Regions from separate parts of the Streptomyces sp. SCPE 10 genome, predicted to be linked through region 3. Evidence: riboswitches for the same ligand, from Rfam matches in the RefSeq annotation. Region 3 holds a riboswitch; each other region holds the start of a gene.
The links. A riboswitch is a leader RNA that binds a small molecule or an ion and turns the genes downstream of it on or off. The one in region 3 is predicted to bind cobalamin.
Positions count from the first base shown of each region.

Region 1: linked by a shared signal. The riboswitch ahead of ACSP97_RS09250 (cobalamin biosynthesis protein) and the one ahead of ACSP97_RS35310 (HoxN/HupN/NixA family nickel/cobalt transporter) in region 3 are both predicted to bind cobalamin.
Region 2: linked by a shared signal. The riboswitch ahead of ACSP97_RS23695 (ribonucleoside-diphosphate reductase subunit alpha) and the one ahead of ACSP97_RS35310 (HoxN/HupN/NixA family nickel/cobalt transporter) in region 3 are both predicted to bind cobalamin.

Region 1 is NZ_CP197069.1:1,958,304-1,965,054, forward strand. Features, by position in the region: gene ACSP97_RS09225 (alpha/beta hydrolase) at 1-899, opposite strand, end outside; gene ACSP97_RS09230 (class II aldolase/adducin family protein) at 1,486-2,145, opposite strand; gene ACSP97_RS09235 (lysozyme) at 2,400-3,149, shown strand; gene ACSP97_RS09240 (inorganic phosphate transporter) at 3,305-4,561, shown strand; gene ACSP97_RS09245 (hypothetical protein) at 4,593-4,820, shown strand; cobalamin riboswitch at 4,954-5,092, shown strand; gene ACSP97_RS09250 (cobalamin biosynthesis protein) at 5,198-6,160, shown strand; gene ACSP97_RS09255 (cobyric acid synthase) at 6,157-6,751, shown strand, end outside.
Region 2 is NZ_CP197069.1:5,093,785-5,100,535, forward strand. Features, by position in the region: gene ACSP97_RS23690 (ribonucleotide-diphosphate reductase subunit beta) at 1-530, opposite strand, end outside; gene ACSP97_RS23695 (ribonucleoside-diphosphate reductase subunit alpha) at 587-2,950, opposite strand; cobalamin riboswitch at 3,076-3,200, opposite strand; gene ACSP97_RS23700 (GNAT family N-acetyltransferase) at 3,253-3,759, opposite strand; gene mctP (monocarboxylate uptake permease MctP) at 3,841-5,469, opposite strand; gene ACSP97_RS23710 (DUF3311 domain-containing protein) at 5,466-5,729, opposite strand; gene ACSP97_RS23715 (GntR family transcriptional regulator) at 5,869-6,633, opposite strand.
Region 3 is NZ_CP197069.1:7,783,490-7,790,240, forward strand. Features, by position in the region: gene ACSP97_RS35305 (D-Ala-D-Ala carboxypeptidase family metallohydrolase) at 1-544, shown strand, start outside; gene ACSP97_RS35310 (HoxN/HupN/NixA family nickel/cobalt transporter) at 726-1,835, opposite strand; cobalamin riboswitch at 1,863-2,052, opposite strand; gene ACSP97_RS35315 (alpha/beta hydrolase) at 2,363-3,961, opposite strand; gene ACSP97_RS35320 (nSTAND1 domain-containing NTPase) at 4,170-6,751, opposite strand, start outside.

The sequences.
Region 1 (6,751 bases), 5.8 Mb from region 3:
TCGGCGTGCAGCCCGGCACGGCCCTGTGCGGCGCGCACCGCGAGCGGCAGCAGCGGGGGCGGGGTGTGCCGGGCGCGGGCGAGGGCGCGCAGCGTGGCCTCCCAGCTGAGCACCGGGGAGTCGAGGACGAGGCCGGCGATGTGGTCGCGCATCGCGGAGTGCTCGGCGGCGCGCAGGGCCATGGTGGCGCCGGTGGACCAGCCGAGCAGGACGACGCGGCGGGCGCCGTGGCGGACGGCGTGGTGGATCGCCGCGTCCAGGTCCCGCCACTCGGTCTCGCCGAAGTGGTTCAGGCCGTCGGCGGGGCGGGGGGCGCCGAGGTCGCCGCGGTAGGCGAGGGCGAGGACCGGCAGATGGCGGCCGTTCAGGAACCCCATGAGGTTCATGGCGTGTTCGCGGGTGGTGCCCAGGCCGTGCACCGCGATCACCCAGACGTCCCGGCTGCCGGGCAGGAACCAGGCGGGCAGGGGGCCGAGTTCGCCGGGCACGTCGACGTCGGTGTGGTCGAGGCCGAGGGCGGTGCGCGGGTTGCCGACGTAGAGGTTCGGGGTGAGCCACACGGGGTCGCCGGGGGCGAGGGTGCCGTGCGTGACGCGGTCGAGACGGCGCACGACGGTGTCGGCGGTGGGCCGGGTGTCCGCGAGGACCGGGCCGACGACCGCGTGCGAGCCGTCGCCCGCCAGGCCGTAGGAGCCGGGGCGCAGGGAGGCCAGGTCCCGGGTGAGGGTGATCTGGCCGGCGGCGGTGCCGTGCACGGTGAGCCGGGGTTCGGTGGGCAGCGGGCGGCTGCCGGTGGTCTTCAGCGCGGCGTCGCTGGCGAGCCGCCCGGCGGCCACGGACGCCATGCCGGCGGCGAGTACGGCGGTGACTGCGGCGGCGGCCGCTTTGACGGTGCGCACCCCATCAGTGTCCCGGCGGCCCCCGAGCCCGGCCAGCGGAGCCGGGGAGGAGGGTGACGGGCGCGCGGCCGGAGCGCCGGGACTCCGGCGGCCCCCGGGGAACGGGTCCGCCTGGCGGCGGGGCCCGGCCTGGCGGCGCGCGGCGAGTGGGGCCCCGAGGCGCCGGCCGCGCGGCACCGCGAACCGGGCCGCGGGCCCGCGCGGGAAGGCCGGGGCGAGCGGGCCCGGGAGAGCCTGGCGCAGGGCGCGGGCGAGCCGGTTCGGGAGCCGTCGGGGGGCCTTCGCGGGCCTCCCGGCGCCGAGGCGGCCGGGCGCGGCGAGCCGGGACACAGGTCCCCGGCCCCGCGGGGGCGAGGAGGGCCGGCTCACCGGGCCCCGGCGCCAGAGTGAGGCGAGCCGGGCCGCGAGACGGCGGCGGGCGTGCGCCGACGCGGTCGTGTCGCGGAGCCGGGGCGAGAAGGGCGAGGTCACACGGGCCCGGGCCGTGCCGGTGGCCGGGGACGGGCGGCGGAACCCACCGGGTGTGCCCGGTGTCGGGCGGTCCGCGGGGCGGTCGGGGACAGCGGGGACGGGGAGCATGGGACGGTCACCTCCGTTGGCCGTATCCCTTCAGGCGTTCCCCGACCTCGGCGAGTTGTGCCTCCGTCAGCAAAGAGGGGGTCAGACCCGGCACGGAGGAGGCCGTCAGCCACAGGCGGCACATCCACTCCAGCTGGGCGGTGCGGTCGTAGGCCTGGTCCAGGGTGGCGCCGTAGGTGACGGTGCCGTGGTTGCGCAGCAGGCAGCCGGAGCGGCCGGCCAGGGCGCGGAGCATGTTCTCGGCCAGTTCCTCGGTGCCGTACGTGGCGTAGGGCGCGACCCGGACCGGTCCGCCGAGGGCCGCGGCCATGTAGTGGACCAGCGGCAGCTCGGTCACCAGCGTGGAGACGGCGGTGGCGTGCACGGCGTGGGTGTGCACGATCGCGCGGGCCCCGGTGCCGCGGTAGACGGCGAGGTGCATGGGCAGCTCGCTGGTCGGCACCAGTGTGCCGAGCACCTGACGGCCGGTGAGGTCCACACCGGTGATGTCGTCCGGGCCCAGCCGGTCGTAGGGCACACCCGAGGGAGTGACCAGCACCACGTCCCCGACGCGCGCGGAGACGTTGCCCGAGGTACCGACGACCAGTCCGTCGGCCACGCTCCGCCGCGCCGTCTCGACCAACGCCGCCCACCGGTCCGCCGTTTCCCCGCTCACCTCTGCGCGCACCCCGCCCGCCCTTCCTCGCCCGTCCCGCGGCTCCACGGTCCTGCCGTGATCCTGCCAGCCACCCCCGCGGCGGGCGGCCGTTCGGCGTACTTCTGTCCGAGATCCCGCACCCCAAAAGGGTGCACATCACGGCAAAACGCCAGCAATCTACGCCAATTCCATGATCAGCCGCCCTTGAATGAGCCCTCCTTGCCCGCCCGGCGACCCGCTCGTCCGCCACGACCTGGTCGTCCGTCACCCCGGGGAGACGGCACATGACCCGCACCCTCCTCCGTCGCCGCGCCGGTGTCCTGGCCGCGGCCGCGGCGGCGCTCGTCCTCACCTGCGCCCCGACCGCCTCGGCCGGTCCGCCGGACCGGGCCGCGCACCAGCCCCGGGGACACGACGTGTCCTCCCACCAGAAGCGCGTGGACTGGCAGTCCGCGCAGGACGAGGGCGCCCGCTTCGTCTACGTCAAGGCGACCGAGGCCACGGGCTACCGCAACCCCTACTTCGACCAGCAGTACGACGGGGCGCGCGCGGCCGGCCTGATCCGGGGCGCCTACCACTTCGCGCTGCCGGACCGCTCCTCCGGCGCCCGGCAGGCCGCGTACTTCGTGGCGCACGGCGGGGACTGGCGGGCCGACGGCTGGACGCTGCCGCCCGCGCTGGACATCGAGTACAACCCGTACAGCGCGCGGCACAAGTGCTACGGGCTGAGCAAGAAGAAGATGACGAAGTGGATCTGGTCCTTCAGCGACGAGATCCGGCGCCAGACCGGCCGCCGGCCTGTGATCTACACCACCTTGCAGTGGTGGAAGCTCTGCACCGGCAACAGCCGCGCCTTCGCCTCCACCCACCCCCTGTGGGTCGCCCGCCACGGCACCTCCGGACCGGGCAGGCTGCCGGGCGGCTGGCGGTACTGGACCTTCTGGCAGTACGACACCGCCGGCCGGCTGCCGGGTGACCAGAATCTCTTCAACGGCACCACCGGCCGGCTGCGGACCTTCGCGCTGGGCTGGTGACCCAAGGGGCGCCTGGGCGCGCCCGGGACGGGAGGCGGAAACGGAGGTCCACACCCCCCGTTACGGACATCCCCGTGCCCGCCCCAGTTCATCTTCCGTTCACCCAGGTTGCCTACGTTCATCCAGCCAACGACCTCGAACGATTGCCTGGGTAAATGGAAAGCTTCTCGCTGATCCTCGCGATTGTGGTGGTGACCGCACTCGCGTTTGATTTCACGAACGGTTTCCACGACACCGCGAACGCGATGGCCACCACCATCTCCACAGGCGCCATGAAGCCGAAGCTCGCGGTGGCCATGTCCGCCTCCCTCAACCTGGTGGGCGCCTTCCTCTCCGTGGAGGTCGCCAACACGATCTCCAAGGGTCTCGTCGACGAGAGCGGCATCCGTCCCGAGGTCATCTTCGCCGCCCTGGTCGGCGCGATCCTCTGGAACCTGGTGACCTGGCTGGTGGGCCTGCCCTCCAGTTCCTCGCACGCTCTGATGGGCGGTCTGATCGGCGCCGCCGTCGCCTCCGCCGGATTCGGCGCCGTGCACGGCGGCGTGCTGGTGACCAAGGTGCTGCTGCCCGCGGTCGCGGCGCCGGTCGTCGCGGGCATCGCCTCGATGGTCGCCACCCGCTCCTCCTACGGCATCGGCGGCAAGACCGAGGGCGCGGCCACCCGCAAGGGCTACCGCACCGGCCAGGTCGCCTCCGCCGCCCTGGTCTCCCTCGCGCACGGCACCAACGACGCGCAGAAGACGATGGGCGTCATCACCCTCGCACTGATCGCGGGCGGCGCCATCGCCCCCGGCTCCAACCCTCCCACCTGGGTGATCCTCTCCGCGGGCCTGGCCATCGCGGCCGGCACCTACATCGGCGGCTGGCGCATCATCCGCACCATGGGCACCGGCCTGACCGATCTGGAGCCCCGCCAGGGCTTCGCCGCCCAGACCAGCGCCGCCACGGCCATCCTGGCCTCCTCCCACCTCGGCTTCTCCCTCTCCACCACCCACGTCGTCTCCGGCGCCGTGATGGGCGCGGGCCTGGGCCGCAAGGGCGGCGTGGTCCGCTGGTCCACCGCCACCCGCATGACCGTCGCCTGGGTGCTCACCCTGCCGGCCGCCGCCCTGGTCGGCGCGGGCGCCGAGGCCGTCACCGAACTCGGTGACTGGGGCACCGCCGTGGTCGCCGTCTTCCTGGTCGCCGCGAGCGCCTGGATCTACAAGCTGTCCCGCCGCGAGGTCATCGACCACACCAACGTGGTCGCCGAGCCGCCCGCGGAGCCCTCCGGCGTGGTCACCACCGCCATCGCCGCGGTGACCCCGCCCCCGGCGGGCACCGTCGCCGACGGCCTGACCGCCACCATCCCGGCCCCGGCCGTCGAACCGGCGGCCACCGCCCCGGCCGCGCCGCCGGCCGCCACCGTCTGATCCCGCGCCCGTTCACCAAGGAAGCATCCCCATGAAGATCGACTGGGCGGCCATCGGCTCCGTCTTCGGCGTCAGCCTCGTGTTCACGGTGGGCCTGGTGGCCCTGTTCACCCTCGGGGTCAACGGCCTGGCCAAGCGCGAGAAGGCCGCCGCCCAGGGTGAGTCCGCGGCGCTCGCCGTCACCGGTGCCTACGTCTGCTTCGCGGCGTGCGCGGCGGCGGTGGCGTACGGCATCGTCCTGATCGTCTCCAAGTCCTGACCGCACGGCCCCACCCGACGGCACACCCCGAAGGCCCCCGCGCGCCCGTCGCGCGCCGGGGCCTTCGGCGTGCCCGTACCGTGGCGCGATGTGGGCATCGGCACACTCCCGCAGGTCAACGGCAAGTTGACGGCCGTTCCGGGCACGTGGTGGACTTCCCAGGCCATGTAAGGCGGCAGAAGAGGAAGCCGGTGCGAATCCGGCGCGGTCCCGCCACTGTCACCGGGGTGCACACCCCGGGAGCCAGGAACTCTCGCCGCCCGTTTTTCTTCGTACCAGGGCGCGGACACCCTGAGTGAGGACCTGTATCGCCATGCTCGGCAGCCGAAGGACCAGTACCAGGACCACCGTCGCGGTACCCACGGCCGGCTGAGCCGATGGGTGCCGATCGCAGGTATGCGTACGGCGCCGCCGCCGGGCTTCTCGGCGACCTGCTCCTCGGCGATCCCCGTCGCGGGCACCCGGTCGCCGTGTTCGGGCGTGCGGCCGCCGCGGCGGAGGGCGCATTGTGGCACGACCACCGCGGCTGGGGCGCTCTGCACACCGCCGTGTGCGCCGGTGGCGCCGTCGCGCTCGGGGCACTGGCCGCACGCGCCGTACGCCCCTCCCCCGCCGCTTCCGTCGCGCTGACCGCCGCGGCCGCCTGGTCCGTGGTCGGCGGCACCTCGCTCGCCCGGGAGGCCCGGGCCATCGGCCGCGCGCTGACCGCCGGGGACGTCGAGGCGGCCCGCGCCCGACTGCCTCATCTGTGCGGCCGGGACCCGCAGGCGCTGGACGCCGACGGCATCGCGCGGGCCGTGGTCGAGTCCGTCGCCGAGAACACCTCCGACGCGGTCGTGGGCGCCCTGGTGTGGGGCGCGGTCGCCGGGGTGCCGGGGCTGCTCGGCTTCCGCGCGGTCAACACCCTGGACGCGATGGTGGGTCACAAGTCCCCGCGCCACCGCCGGTTCGGCTGGGCCGCCGCCCGCCTGGACGACGTGGCCGGCTGGCCGGGGGCCCGGCTGACCGCCGTACTCGCCGCCGCGGCCGGAGGCGACCCGCGCGGTGCCGTGCGCGCCTGGCGCGCGGACGCCGGCCGGCACCCGAGCCCGAACGCCGGTCCCGTGGAGGCCTCCTTCGCGGGCGCCCTCGGCGTCCGGCTCGGCGGCACCCTCTCCTACGGCGGCCGTGTGGAGCACCGCCCCGTCCTCAACGGCGCCGCCGGACGGGCGGTCCGGGCCGGCGACATCGACCGGACGGTACGGCTCTCCCGCCGCGTCGGTCTGCTCGCGCTCGGCACCACGGTCGCCGCGCGCCTCCTGGTCACCGGAGTCAAGGGCCTGAAGGGACAAGGGAAATGAGCGGTGGTCTGCTCGTCGCCGGCACCACGTCGGACGCCGGCAAGAGCGTCGTGACGGCCGGGATCTGCCGCTGGCTGGCACGCCAGGGCGTGAAGGTCGCGCCGTTCAAGGCGCAGAACATGTCGCTGAACTCCTTCGTCACCCGCGAGGGCGCCGAGATCGGCCGGGCCCAGGCCATGCAGGCCCAGGCGTGCCGGATCGAGCCGACCGCGCTGATGAACCCCGTCCTGCTCAAGCCGGGCGGCGAACAGAGCAGCCAGGTGGTGCTGCTGGGCAGGCCGGTGGGCGAGATGAGCGCACGCGGCTACCACGGCGGGCGGCAGCAGCGGCTGCTGGGCACGGTGCTGGACAGCCTGGCCGAACTGCGGCGCACGTACGACGTGGTGGTCTGCGAGGGGGCGGGCAGCCCGGCGGAGATCAACCTGCGGCGCACCGACATCGTCAACATGGGGATCGCGCGGGGTGCCCGGCTGCCCGTGCTGGTCGTCGGCGACATCGACCGCGGTGGCGTCTTCGCCTCCTTCTTCGGCACCCTCGCGCTGCTCGCGCCCGAGGACCAGGAACTGGTCGCCGGGTTCCTGGTGAACAAGT
Region 2 (6,751 bases), 2.7 Mb from region 3:
CGGCTGCGGAACCAGTAGACGTACGCGAAGGCGCCGTAGAAGAACAGGCCCTCGATGCACGCGGCGAAGCAGATCAGGTTGAGCAGGAAGCGCCGGCGGTCCGCCTGCGTCTCCAGCCGGTCGATCCGCTCCACCGAGTCGATCCACTTGAAGCAGAACTCGGCCTTCGAACGGATCGACGGGATGTTCTCGACGGCCGCGAACGCCGCCGCCCGGTCGTCCGGGTCGGGCAGGTAGGTGTCCAGCAGCGTCAGATAGAACTGGACGTGCACCGCCTCCTCGAACAGCTGACGGCTCAGGTACAGCCGCGCCTCGGGGGAGTTGATGTGCTTGTACAGCGTCAGCACCAGGTTGTTGGCGACGATCGAGTCACCGGTCGCGAAGAACGCGACCAGGCGGCCGATCAGATGCTGCTCGGCCGGGCTGAGCTTGGCGAGGTCGGCGACGTCCGAGTGGAGGTCGACCTCCTCCACGGTCCAGGTGTTCTTGATGGCGTCCCGGTAGCGCTCGTAGAAGTCCGGGTAGCGCATGGGACGCAGGGTCAGTTCGAAGCCCGGGTCGAGCAGGTTGGTGTTGCGTTCGGTCTTCACTGGCAGGCCTCGCAGGACTCGGGGTTTTCCAGGGAGCAGGCGACGGCGTCGGGGTCGGCGACCTGCTGGACGGGGATGGTCTTCTGCGCCTGGGCGGCCCGGGCGATCCGGGTCGCCGGGCGCGACCGCAGGTAGTACGTCGTCTTCAGCCCGGACTTCCAGGCGTACGCGTACATCGAGGAGAGCTTGCCGATGGTCGGCGTCTCCATGAACAGGTTCAGGGACTGCGCCTGGTCGAGGAACGGGGTGCGCGCCGCCGCCATGTCGATCAGACCGCGCTGCGGGATCTCCCACGCCGTGCGGTACAGCGCCCGCACGTCCTCGGGGATCCACGCGAAGCCCTGCACCGAGCCGTTGGACTCGCGCAGCGCCTCCCGGGTGCGCGCGTCCCAGACGCCGAGGTCCTTCAGGTCCTGCACCAGGTAGGAGTTGACCTGGAGGAACTCCCCGGACAGCGTCTCGCGCTTGAACAGGTTGGACACCTGCGGCTCGATGCACTCGTAGACGCCCGCGATGGAGGCGATGGTGGCCGTCGGCGCGATCGCCAGCAGCAGCGAGTTGCGCAGGCCGACCGCCGCGATCCGCGTGCGCAGCGCCGCCCAGCGCTCGGGCCAGGTCTCCTGGACGCCGTAGTGGTCGGGGTGCAGCACCCCGCGCGCGGTACGGGTCCGCTCCCAGGCCGGCAGCGGGCCGCTGCGCTCGGCGAGGTCGGCGGAGGCCTCGTACGCGGCGAGCATGATCCGCTCGGCGATCCGGGTGGACAGCGCCTTCGCCTCCGGGGAGTCGAAGGGCAGCCGCAGCTTGAAGAAGACGTCCTGGAGACCCATCGCGCCCAGGCCCACCGGACGCCACTTCGCGTTGGAGCGGCCGGCCTGCTCGGTCGGGTAGAAGTTGATGTCCACGACGCGGTCGAGGAAGGTGACGGCGGTGCGGACGGTCTCGTCGAGCCGCTCCCAGTCGATGTCCCCCGTCGCCGTGTCGACGAACGCGCCCAGGTTGACGGAGCCCAGGTTGCAGACCGCCGTCTCGCCGTCGTTGGTGACCTCCAGGATCTCCGTGCAGAGGTTGGAGGAGTGGATGACCTGGCCCGGCTCCGCCGTCTGGTTGGCGGTGCGGTTGGCGGCGTCCTTGAAGGTCATCCAGCCCTGGCCGGTCTGCGCGAGGGTGCGCATCATCCGGCCGTACAGCTCACGGGCGGGCATGGTCTTCTTCGCCAGGCCCTTGCGCTCCGCTTCGCGGTAGGCGGCGTCGAACTCGGCGCCCCACAGGTCCACCAGCTCGGGCACGTCCGCCGGGGAGAACAGCGACCACTGCTCGTCGGCGTTGACCCGGCGCATGAACTCGTCCGGCACCCAGTGCGCGAGGTTCAGGTTGTGCGTACGGCGGGCGTCCTCACCGGTGTTGTCCCGCAGCTCCAGGAACTCCTCGATGTCGGAGTGCCAGGTCTCCAGGTACACCGCGGCCGCGCCCTTGCGCCGGCCGCCCTGGTTCACCGCGGCCACCGAGGCGTCCAGGGTCTTCAGGAACGGCACGATGCCGTTGGAGTGCCCGTTGGTGCCCCGGATCAGCGAACCGCGGGCCCGGATGCGGGAGTACGACAGCCCGATGCCGCCGGCGTGCTTGGAGAGCCGGGCGACCTGGTGGTAGCGGTCGTAGATGGAGTCCAGCTCGTCCAGCGGGGAGTCGAGGAGGTAGCAGGACGACATCTGGGGGTGCCGGGTACCGGAGTTGAACAGGGTGGGGGAGGAGGGCAGGTAGTCGAGCCGGCTCATGAGCCCGTAGAGCGCGGCGACCTCGTCCAGGGCGCGGACGGAGTCGTCCTCGGCCAGGCCCGCGGCGACCCGCAGCATGAAGTGCTGGGGCGTCTCGATGACCCTGCGGGTGATCGGGTGGCGCAGCAGGTAGCGGCTGTGCAGGGTGCGCAGACCGAAGTAGCCGAAGCGGTCGTCGGCGCCGGTGTCCACCAGCGCGTCCAGGCGGGCGGCGTGGATCCGCGCGAACTCGGCGGTCCGGTCGGCGATGAGGCCTTCGCGGTGTCCGACGGCGACCGACTCGGTGAACGAGGTCACGCCCTGCGAGGCGGCCTCGGCCCGGATGGAGACGGTCAGCAGCCGGGCGGCGAGCCGCGAGTACGCGGGGTCCTCGGAGATCAGGCCGGCCGCGGCCTCGGTCGCCAGTTCGCGCAGCTCCGCCTCGTCGGCGCGGGCCGACCGGCCGCGCAGCGCGGCGGCGGCGACCCGGCCGGGGTCGGCGTCGGGGAGGTCTGCGGTCAGCTCGGTCAGGGTCCGCAGCAGCGCGGCGCCGGGGCCGTCGTTCTCCAGATCCGGGGCTGATGCCGGGTCGGCTGGCGCGATGGTCACGTGGGGCTCTCCCTCGCTCGGCACGGGGGCCTGGCGGAGGGCAGGGGGCAGCCACGAGCGCACACGGCGTCGCGTCCACCGGCCCACTCCACGAGGCCCGGACGTCTCAGGGCACCCGGACCGGACGGCCGGGCGCGCTGTCGGCAGGTCCTCGGACTGACTCCTGTACGCGGATACGCACAAGTACACCGTTGCGGGACAGTTCCGGATTCGCACCGGATTCCCCTGCGGCGGCAGCGAGCATGAGCATACATCTAGTGCCGGGCTGCCGTGTCACCCCCAGATGTTGTGTCGCCCTGGTGTCAGAGCGTCAACTTGTAGGTGATGAGAGTGACGTCGTCCAGCTCCGGGAGGGGGTTCCAGTCCCGCTCGGGCGTGCGCACGAACCCGAGGCGTTCGTAGAGCCGGTGGGCGCTGTGCATGGCGCGCTGGCTGGAGAGGACGACGGACGAGCACCCCGCGGTGGCCCGGGCGCGGTCGACACAGGCGCGCACGAGGGCTTCGCCGGCCCCTCTGCCGCGCGCCTCGCGCCGCACCGCCAGCGTCCGGATCTCGGCCTCCCCGGGCCTCGCGATGTCGGCGACGGGGCCGCCCGAGGGGACGAAGGTCACGCCGCCGACAACACGGTCCCCCAGCACGGCGGCGAGGACCTCGGCCGACGCGGCTCGCGCGGCCACGTCCTTGAGCACGAGGAGGTACGGGTCGCTCGCGCCGAAGTCGAGGAGGCCGTCGAGGAGGTAGGCCTCGGCCGTGAGCTCGCCGAGCTCGTCGTACTCGGCCGGGTCGGCGGGGCGGATGCGGATGTCCATGCCGGCGAGTGTGCACGACAACGGGCCGCCGGAGCAGGTGCTTTCCGGCGGCCCGTGCGCGGTTTCCGTGCGCGGATCCGGTCAGTGGCTGGTGCCCGCCGTGGCCGGCGGCAGCTCCACCTCGACGCCCGGGTCACCCGCGTCCGCCGTGTAGTCCGCGGGACTCGTCTCGTCCACGCCCTCGGGGGCCTTGACGGCCTTGAGGACGACGGTGAGGACCACGGTGACCACGACGTTCAGCACGAACGCCGTCATGCCGATGTAGCCGATCTGGCCGATGCCCGGGATCTCGTCGGCCGAGCCGCCGAAGTGCTTCTGGGTCGGCGAGGCGACACCGTACGCGGCGAGGGTGCCGTAGACCATGCCGACCGCCCAGCCGGCGAGCAGCGCCCAGCGGTGGAACCAGCGGGTGAACAGACCGCCGACCAGCGCCGGGAAGGTCTGCAGGATCCAGATGCCGCCCAGCAGCTGGAAGTTGATCGCGACCGTCTTGTCCATGCCGAGCACGAAGACCAGCGCGCCCACCTTCACCAGCAGCGACACGAACTTGGAGACCTGGGCCTCCTGCTTCGGCGTGGCGTCCGGCTTGATGAAGTCCTTGTAGATGTTGCGGGTGAAGAGGTTCGCCGCCGCGATGGACATGATCGCCGCCGGGACCAGCGCGCCGATGCCGATGGCCGCGAAGGCCACGCCCGTGAACCAGTCCGGGAACATGTCCTCGAACAGCTGCGGGATCGCCAGCTGCCCGTTGTCCACCTTGATCCCGGCCGCGATCGCCATGAAGCCCAGCAGCGCCAGCAGGCCGAGCATCAGCGAGTACAGCGGCAGGATGGTGGTGTTGCGCCGGATCACCTCACGGCTGCGGGAGGAGAGCGTCGCGGTGATCGAGTGCGGGTACATGAACAGCGCGAGCGCCGAGCCCAGCGCCAGGGTGGCGTACGACCACTGGCCCGCCGCCGGCGGGGCGAGCGCCCCGCGCGGTTTGCCGGTGGCCGGGCTGAGCTGGCTGAAGGCGTGGCCCGCCTTGGCGAAGATGTCGTCGAACCCGCCCAGTTTGATCGGGATGTAGATGATCGCCACCAGGATCACGATGTAGATCAGCGCGTCCTTGACGAAGGCGATCAGCGCGGGCGCCCGCAGACCCGAGGAGTACGTGTACGCCGCCAGCACCGCGAACGCGATCAGCAGCGGCAGGTCCTTCACGAACTCGTTGGTGTTGTCGCCGCCGCCCACGCCCATCACGTCCAGCACCGCCTGGATGCCGACGAGTTGCAGCGCGATGTACGGCATCGTCGCGAGGATGCCGGTCAGCGCCACCGCGAGCGACAGCCCCTTCGAGCCGAACCGGCCGCGCACGAAGTCGGAGGTGGTGACGTACCCGTGGCGGTGCGAGACCGACCACAGGCGCGGCAGGAAGGTGAAGATCAGGGGGTACACCAGGATCGTGTACGGCACCGCGAAGAAGCCGGACGCGCCCGCCGCGTAGATCGCCGCGGGCACGGCGACGAAGGTGTACGCCGTGTACAGGTCACCGCCGAGCAGGAACCAGGTGATCCAGGTGCCGAACGACCGTCCGCCCAGGCCCCATTCGTCCAGGGAGTGCTCGTTCTCGGCCCGCCGCCAGCGTGCGGCGAGGAAGCCCATGACCGTGACGGCCAGGAAGAAGAAGATGAAGACGCCGAGCGCGACGCCGTTGACGCCGTCCTTCACCGTGCCGCACCCCCCTGCGCGTCCTTGCGGGAGCGCTGGTCGTGCTGCCACAGCTTGTACGCGATCATGGTGAGCGCGGTGGAGATCAGCACCCAGACCATCTGGTACCAGTAGAAGAACGGGATGCCGATGAAGGCGGGGTCCGTCTTCGCGTACGAGCCGACCCACAGCATCGCCACGAAGGGCGCGACGAGACACAGGCCGATGATCACCCTCACCGGCGTCACGACCGGTGGTCTCACTTCAGGTGTTTCGGACATGTCATCGCTCCGTCCCCTCGCTGATCACCTGTGTAATGCGCAGGCAATCTAGGTGACGGTGTCCTGGCAGAGGAAGACCCTGTCCGCAGGTCGGTATATCGATTCGGCGAAGGCGGGACCCCGCTGCGGTCCTGGGGCTCTAGTCCAGGGGCCGCTTGAGACGGGCGACGAACTTGTACCGGTCGCCCCGGTAGACCGAGCGCACCCACTCCACCGGCCGGCCCGAGCGGTCCAGGGAGTGCCGGGACAGCATCAGCATCGGCAGGCCCACGTCGGTGCCCAGCAGGCTCGCCTCGCGCGGGGTGGCCAGGGAGGTCTCGATGGTCTCCTCGGCCTCGGCGAGATGGACGTCGTACACCTCGGCGAGCGCGGTGTACAGGGACGTGTACTTGACCAGCGAGCGGCGCAGCGCGGGGAAGCGCTTGGCGGACAGGTGCGTGGTCTCTATCGCCATGGGCTCGCCGTTGGCCATGCGCAGCCGCTCGATGCGCAGCACACGCCCCCCGGCGGTGATGTCCAGCAGCCCGGCGAGCCGGTCGTCGGCGGTGATGTAGCCGATGTCCAGCAGCTGTGAGGTCGGCTCCAGACCCTGGGCGCGCATGTCCTCGGTGTAGGAGGTGAGCTGGAGCGCCTGGGAGACCTTGGGCTTGGCGACGAAGGTGCCCTTGCCCTGGATGCGCTCCAGGCGGCCCTCCACGACCAGCTCCTGCAGCGCCTGGCGGACCGTGGTGCGGGACGTGTCGAACTCCGCGGCCAGCGTGCGCTCCGGCGGGACCGGCGTGCCCGGTGCCTGCGTCTCCGTCATGTCGAGCAGGTGCTTCTTCAGGCGGTAGTACTTCGGCACGCGCGCGGTACGGACGGTCGGGCCGGCCTCGGTCTCCGCGCTGCTGACATCGGTGCTCATGCTCTGCCTTCCCGGCTCCGGATGCCGAAAGCGACCGACATCCCATCGGCCACGGCTCACATCGTGGCACGGCTTGCTGCGTCAGGACTCCACCCGCACGCTCCGTGATCCCCTCTGT
Region 3 (6,751 bases):
CGCCTGGGACGGCGACTTCGGCCCGGCCACGAACGCCGCCGTCCAACGCTTCCAGTACGCCTACGGGTTGAGCGCGGACGGTGTCGTCGGTCCACAGACGCAGAGCGTGCTCAACAGCCTGGAGTCCGGTGACGGATCCACCGCCCATTTCGACTGGACCGAGTTCTCCTCGCAGGACGGCTCCGGTTTCAGCGGCGGAAAGGTCGACGCCGCGACGGTCAAGGAGAACGTGCGCCGGCTGATGTACAAGCTGGAGGCCGTGCGCAAGAAGGCCGGAAACAGCCCGATCACGGTCAACTCCGGCTTCCGCAGCGTCGCGCACAACGCCGCGGTGGGCGGCGCGTCCAACAGCATGCACGTCTACGGCGTCGCCGCGGACATCGTCGTCTCCGGCCACAGCACCCCGCAGACCTACCGGATCGCCGAGACGTGCGGCTTCTCCGGCCTCGAGGCGTACACACACTCGTGGCAGCACGTCGACAGCCGTGTCCAGTACCCCTCGTACGGCTCCGGTTCCTGGTGGTGGGAGAGCGGCGTGGCGTGATCCGCCCGCTCCGGTGCACCGGGCCCGTCCGCGTCGTCGTCGGCACGGACGGGCCCGCCGTCGGTCCGGCCCGCGGTGCGCCGGCCCGCCCTGTGCCCGCTCGCGAGGTGGCCGGCAGGACGGCCGTCCTGCCGGCCTGCGTCATTCGGGTCGCGGGGCCTCGGGTCTCGCGCGCGCGGGGTCAGCCCGCGTCGGCGGTGCGGGCGTTCCAGCGCTCCTCGACCTTGGCCACGCGCCAGTATCCGATGGCCAGGGCCCAGACGACCACGAAGAGGCCGACGATGACGTAGCCGACGTGGTCGAGGTCGAGGCCCGCGATCCAGCCGGACACGCCGTCGCTCAGGCCGAGCTTGTCGTGCAGGACGCCGACCAGTTCGATGGTGCCGACGAAGAAGGCGACGGCGATGGACAGTCCGGTGATGGTGAGGTTGTAGAACACCTTGCGGACGGGGTTGGAGAACGCCCACTGGTAGGCGAAGTTCATGAAGGTGCCGTCGAGGGTGTCGAAGAGGCTCATCCCGGCGGCGAAGAGGAGGGGCAGGCAGAGTATCGCGTACCAGGGGAGACCGGCGGCGGCGCCGTTGCCGGCCAGGGCGAGGAGCAGGACCTCGGTGGTGGTGTCGAAGCCGATGCCGAAGAGGAAGCCGAGGGGGAACATCTGGCCGGGGCGGCGGATGGACTTGGTGAGCCGTCCCAGCAGGCGGTTCATGAAACCGCGTGAGTCGAGGTGCGCCTCCAGCTCGGCCTCGTCGTAGCGTCCGGCCCGCATGGCCTGGAAGACGCGGGCGATGCCGACCAGGGCGACGAGGTTGAGCGCGGCGATGAGGTACAGGAAGCCGCCGGAGACCGTGGTGCCGACGGTGCCGAGTACCTGGTGGGTGCGCGAGCCGTCGTTCATCAGGGTGCCGGCGAGCTGTGCGCCCCCGGCGACCAGCGCGGCCATGGCGATGACCACGCTGGAGTGGCCGAGCGCGAACCAGAAGCCGACCGAGACCGGCCGCTGCCCGTCGGCCATCAGCTTGCGGGTGGTGTTGTCGATCGCGGCGATGTGGTCGGCGTCGAACGCGTGCCGCATCCCAAGGGTGTAGGCCGTGATGCCCAGGCCGACTCCGAACGCCTTGGTGCCGACCTCGTAGTGATGTGGGGTGACGAGCAGGAAGAGGATCCCGAAGGCGATCACGTGCAGGACGACGATCACGGTCAGGAGGCCGGCGGTTCGGACGGTGTCCTCGCGCCGCCAGCGGAAGGAAGGGGAGGCGGCGGTTTCGGGCACGCCTTCGGGCATGGTCATACGGTCACGCTCCAGCACCTCGTGGATCAGATTCGTGCTGCCGTGGCCGGTCTCCTGGCTGACGGGTCATCGCGCCCACCCCTGCCTTCCCGGCCGCGAGGCCAGTGGCAATGCATGGGGCGGGAACTTCCCGATCACAGTGGCGAGGGCCGCTCCGGACTGAGCCCCTGAGGGCTGTCACCGGTCTTCCCGAACACCACGGCCCGCTCACCCTAGAAGCCCGGACGTCGAGGTCGCAAGGCGGCGTGGACGCAGGGGCGGTGGGGCAGGACGTCGCGGATCGCGCTGACGGGGCCATGCGTCCCGTCCCCGTGCGACGCGCCGGACGGCGCGCCAGCGGCGGTCGGGGAGCAGGGGAAACGGTCGGCCCGGGTGACCGTCGCACGGCCGTGGCGAGGGTGGAGCGGGCCGCGGAGTGCGAGCGCGGGTTCACCCGGGCGCGATTCGGTCGACCTCACGGTCGGGCCCGGGGACGAGTGAGGGGCGGCCGGGGAGTGCGGCCGCCCCTCCTCACCGTGTGAACGGGGTCACGGCTTGGGCGTGGCGTGCGGGGCGCAGGTCACGTCGGAACCGTCCAGCGTGCCGTCGATCAGATAGGCGTCGACGCGCTGGTTGATGCAGGGGTTCTCCAGGCTGGTCACCCCGTGGGAACCCGCGTCCTTCTCGGTGATCAGACGGGAGCCGGCGAGACGCTTGTGCAGCTCGACCGCACCCGCGTAGGGGGTCGCGGCGTCGCGGGTCGACTGCACGATCAGCACGCGCGGCAGACCCTTGTGGGTCGTGACGTCGACCGGGTTCTGCTGCTTGACCGGCCAGGTGGCGCAGGGCAGGTTCATCCAGGCGTTGGCCCAGGTCATGAACGGGTAGTCCTGGTTGAGCCGGGTGTTGTCCCGGTCCCATGTCCGCCAGCTGGTGGGCCACTTGGCGTCGGTGCACTCGACCGCCGTGTAGACGGCGTTGGAGTTCTCCGACGCGATGTTGCCCGCGGTGTCCGACATGTCGGGGGCGACCGCGTCGACCAGGGCCTGGGTGTCTCCGGCGACGTACTTGCCGAAGACGGTGGCGACCGGCACCCACGAGGAGTCGTAGTAGGGGGCGCTCTGGAAGAAGGAGATCAGCTCGGCGGGACCGACGACCCCGCCGATGGGGCTCTTCTTGGCGGTGGCGCGCAGCTGGAGCCACTTGTCCTGGACGGCGGCGCGCGTGGTGCCGAGGTGGAAGGCGGCGTCGTTGGCGGCGACCCAGTCCTCCCAGTCCTTCCAGCGACTCTCGAAGGCGACGTCCTGGTCCAGGTTCGCCTGGTACCAGATGTTGTCCCGGGCCGGGTTGGTCACGCTGTCCACGATCATGCGGCGCAGGTGGCCCGGGAAGAGGGTGCCGTAGACGGCGCCGAGATAGGTGCCGTAGGAGACGCCGAGGTAGTTGAGCTTCCGTTCGCCGAGCGCGGCGCGGATGACGTCCAGGTCGCGGGCGGTGTTCGGCGTGGTCATCTGCTGGAGCATGGCGCGGCCGGTGCGGTCCAGGCAGCCGTCGGCGTACTCGCGGGCCAGCTTGCGCTGGGCGAGCTTGTCCGCCTCGGTGTCCGGGACCGGGTCCGCCTTCGGCGCCCGTACGAACTCCTGCGGGTCCGCGCAGGAGATCGGCGCCGAGTGGCCGACGCCGCGCGGGTCGAAGCCGACGAAGTCGTAGGCCTTTGCGACGTTCGCCCAGACCGGCTTCTTGCCGGTGACCCGGGTCGGGAAGCGCAGCCCGGAGCCGCCGGGGCCGCCCGGGTTGTAGACGAGCGCGCCCTGGCGCTCGGCCGGGGTGCCGGTGCTGCCGACACGGTCGACGGCGAGCTTGATCTGCTTGCCGTCCGGGTGGGTGTAGTCGACGGGCACGCTGACCCAGCCGCACTGGATGGGCTTGGCCAGCCCCCAGTCGGCCGGGCAGTCCCGCCAGTCGACGCCGGCCTTGGCGGCGCGGGCGGCGGCGATCTCCGCGCCCTTCGCCGCGCGGTCCTGGCCCGGCCGGCCCGCGGCGCCGGCCGCCGGTGCCGAGACGACACCCGCGATCAAGCTCGCGGTGACGAGTGCTCCGGCCGAACCGAGCGCCAGTAGGCGGCTCTTCGGTCTGTTCTCCCTCAAGTGGGCCCCTCCCCGAACATCGTTGCGAATGGTCAGGCGGGGATCCTCCCGGCTGTGTGAAGGCTGTGAACAGAGCCTGACAATCATCTTTATCAATCCGATAACCGGATGGTCACGTCCCGTTGAGCGGAGCGGGGCCCGTTCGGGCGAACGGGAGTTGGCGACGCCGAGGACACACACGGCTCGGTCTCCCGCACAGGGCCTGGTCTCAGCCGTGCCCGCACGGGGGCCGGTAGGCGACCCCTGGCAGGTAGGCGCGCCACTGTTTCTCCGTGATGGTGGGATGAGCCCGTACCGAGCACGCCAGTGCCGCCGCGTGCGCCACGTCCGGTTGCCAGAGCTGGGCGGTATGGTCGGCGCTGCCGGTGAACAGCAGCCGTCCGTCCGGGCTGAAGGTCACGGCGTCGACGGCACCGAGGTGGCCGGTCAAGATGTGCCGCGGATGCGCCCGGCGCGGGTCGGTCACGTCCCACAGGCGTGCCGTACGGTCGTTGCTGCCCGACAGGAGCAGTCGTCCGTCGGGGCTGAAGGCCACGGAGGTGACCACGTCGGCGTGCCCTGTGAGGGTCTTCAGCCCCGCCGGGTGCCGTGGGTCGGCGATGTTCCACAGCCGGATCGTCCGGTCGTCGCTGCCGGAGGCCAGCGTCCGGCCGTCCGGGCTGATCGCGACGGCGTCGACGAAGTCGCGGTGGCCGGCCAGCACACCGAGGGGGCGGGGGTGCCGGCCGTCGGTGACGTCCCACAGCCGTACCGTGTGGTCGTCGCTGCCCGAGGCGAGCAGCCGGCCGTCCGGACTGAAGGCCACCGGCTTGACGTTGAGCCGGTGGCCGGTGAGGGCCGACAGCAGCCGGGCCCGGGAGGGGTCGGCGACGTTCCACAGCCGCACCGTGTGGTCGTAGCTGCCGGAGGCGAGCATCCGCCCGTCGGGACTGAAGGCCACCGAGAAGACGATGTCGCGGTGCCCGGCCAGGGTCCGCACCAGGACCGGACGGTGCACGTCGCCGACGTCCCACAGCCGGACCGTACGGTCGCGTCCCGCAGTGGCCAGAAGGCGCCCGTCCGGGCTGAAGGCGACACCGGTGACGATGTCCGGGTGGGGCAGGACACCGGGCGCCGGAACCGGGTGGAGCGGGTCGCCGAGGCCCCACAGCCGCACCGTGTGGTCGAAGCTGCCGGTGGCCACCCAGCCGCCGTCCGGCCGGAACGCGACGGAGCTGACGGCCTGTGTGTGGCCCGCCTGCCCGGGGCTGTTCGGCAAGGCCACCGACATGGTGCTCATGAGTCCGTCCTGCTCCGTCGCCCCCGGCACCAGCCGCAGGGCTGCCAGGCTGAGCTGCGCCGCCAGCGCGGGCCGCGTCGTCCGCAGCGCCACCGCCTGGTCCGACGACTCCCGGGCCAGCGCCGTGTCGCGCTGCCGGGTGAGCTGCTCCTGGGCCCGAACCGCCATGGCGACAGCGCCGACCGCGGCCACCAGGAGTACGGCGAGCAGGGTGGCAAGTTGCCGCGTACGGCGGGTCCGGCGCTGCCCTCGCGCGGCCTCGATGGCCGCGGCCTCGACGCTGGCCCGCAGAAACGCCTGCTCACGCCGGCTCGGACTCAGAGCGGCGTTGTGCGCCATGGTGAGCGTCGCACCCCGGTACAGGGCGCCGGGGTCCCGGCCCAGCGACTCCCAGAGGTCGGTCGCCTCGGTCAGCCGCCGCTGGATGCGCAGCGCTTCCCGGTCCTGGGTGAGCCACTGGTGCAGCCGGGGCCAGCAGCGGATCAGGGCCTCGTGGGCCAGTTCGATCCGGTCCTGGTCCAGCAGGAGCAGCCGCGCGGCCGCCGCGCGGTCGAGGACGACGCGGACGTCGGGCGTGGGATCGAGTTCGGTCGTCGTCATCCTGCGGCGGGTGTCCTCGGTGCCCTCCCCGAGCGCGGTCAGCCGGGTGAAGACCTGCCTGGCCACGTTGCGCTGCGCCGTGCTGAGACCGTCGTAGAAGGTCTCGGCGGTACGGGCCAGGGCACCTTCCAGCCCGCCGGTGGCTCGGAAGCCGTCCAGGGTGAGGGCGTTGCCGCGCCGACGCCGCCAGGTCTCCAGCAGGGCGTGCGACAGCAGGGGAAGGACGCCCGGTCGGCCCTGGGCCTGGGCGGTCAGTGTGGCGAGCAGCGCCCCTTCGACGGTGAGCCCGGATCGTACGGCGGGCTGGACGATCGCGCAGCGCAGTTCCTCCAGGCTCATCGGTCCCACCGGGACCTGTGCGTCGCGCATCACCTCCACCAGGTCGGGGTGGCGGGTGCAGTGGGCGTAGAAGTCGGCGCGGACCCCCAGCACAACCCGGCAGCGGCTGTTCGGTGCCCGTGCGGCGGTCACCAGCGCCCTGATGAAGGCGGCATCCTCCGCGGCGCCCTGGGTGAAGGTCTCCTCGAACTGGTCCACGACGAGGACGACTTCACTCTCGGGTGGCTCCGCCGCGAGGGTTTGGCGCAGCGCGCGGTGCAGGTTCGCGGGGTCGGCGGAGAGTTCCTCGTACCACCGCCCCGGCGTGCCGCCCGCCATCGCCGCGATGTGGATCGCGCACTCCTCCAGAGGGCGCGGACCGGGGGTGAACACCACCGTCCGCTGTTCCAGTGCCGGCACGAGCCCGGCCCGCAGGAGCGACGACTTCCCGGATCCCGACGCACCGATCACCATGACGAACCGCTGTTCCCGGAGCCGCTGCAACACCTGGTCCACCAGCCGTTCCCGGCCGAAGAACCACTCCGCGTCCTGCGTCCGGAATGCCGCCAGCCCCGCGTAGGGCGCTCGTTGCC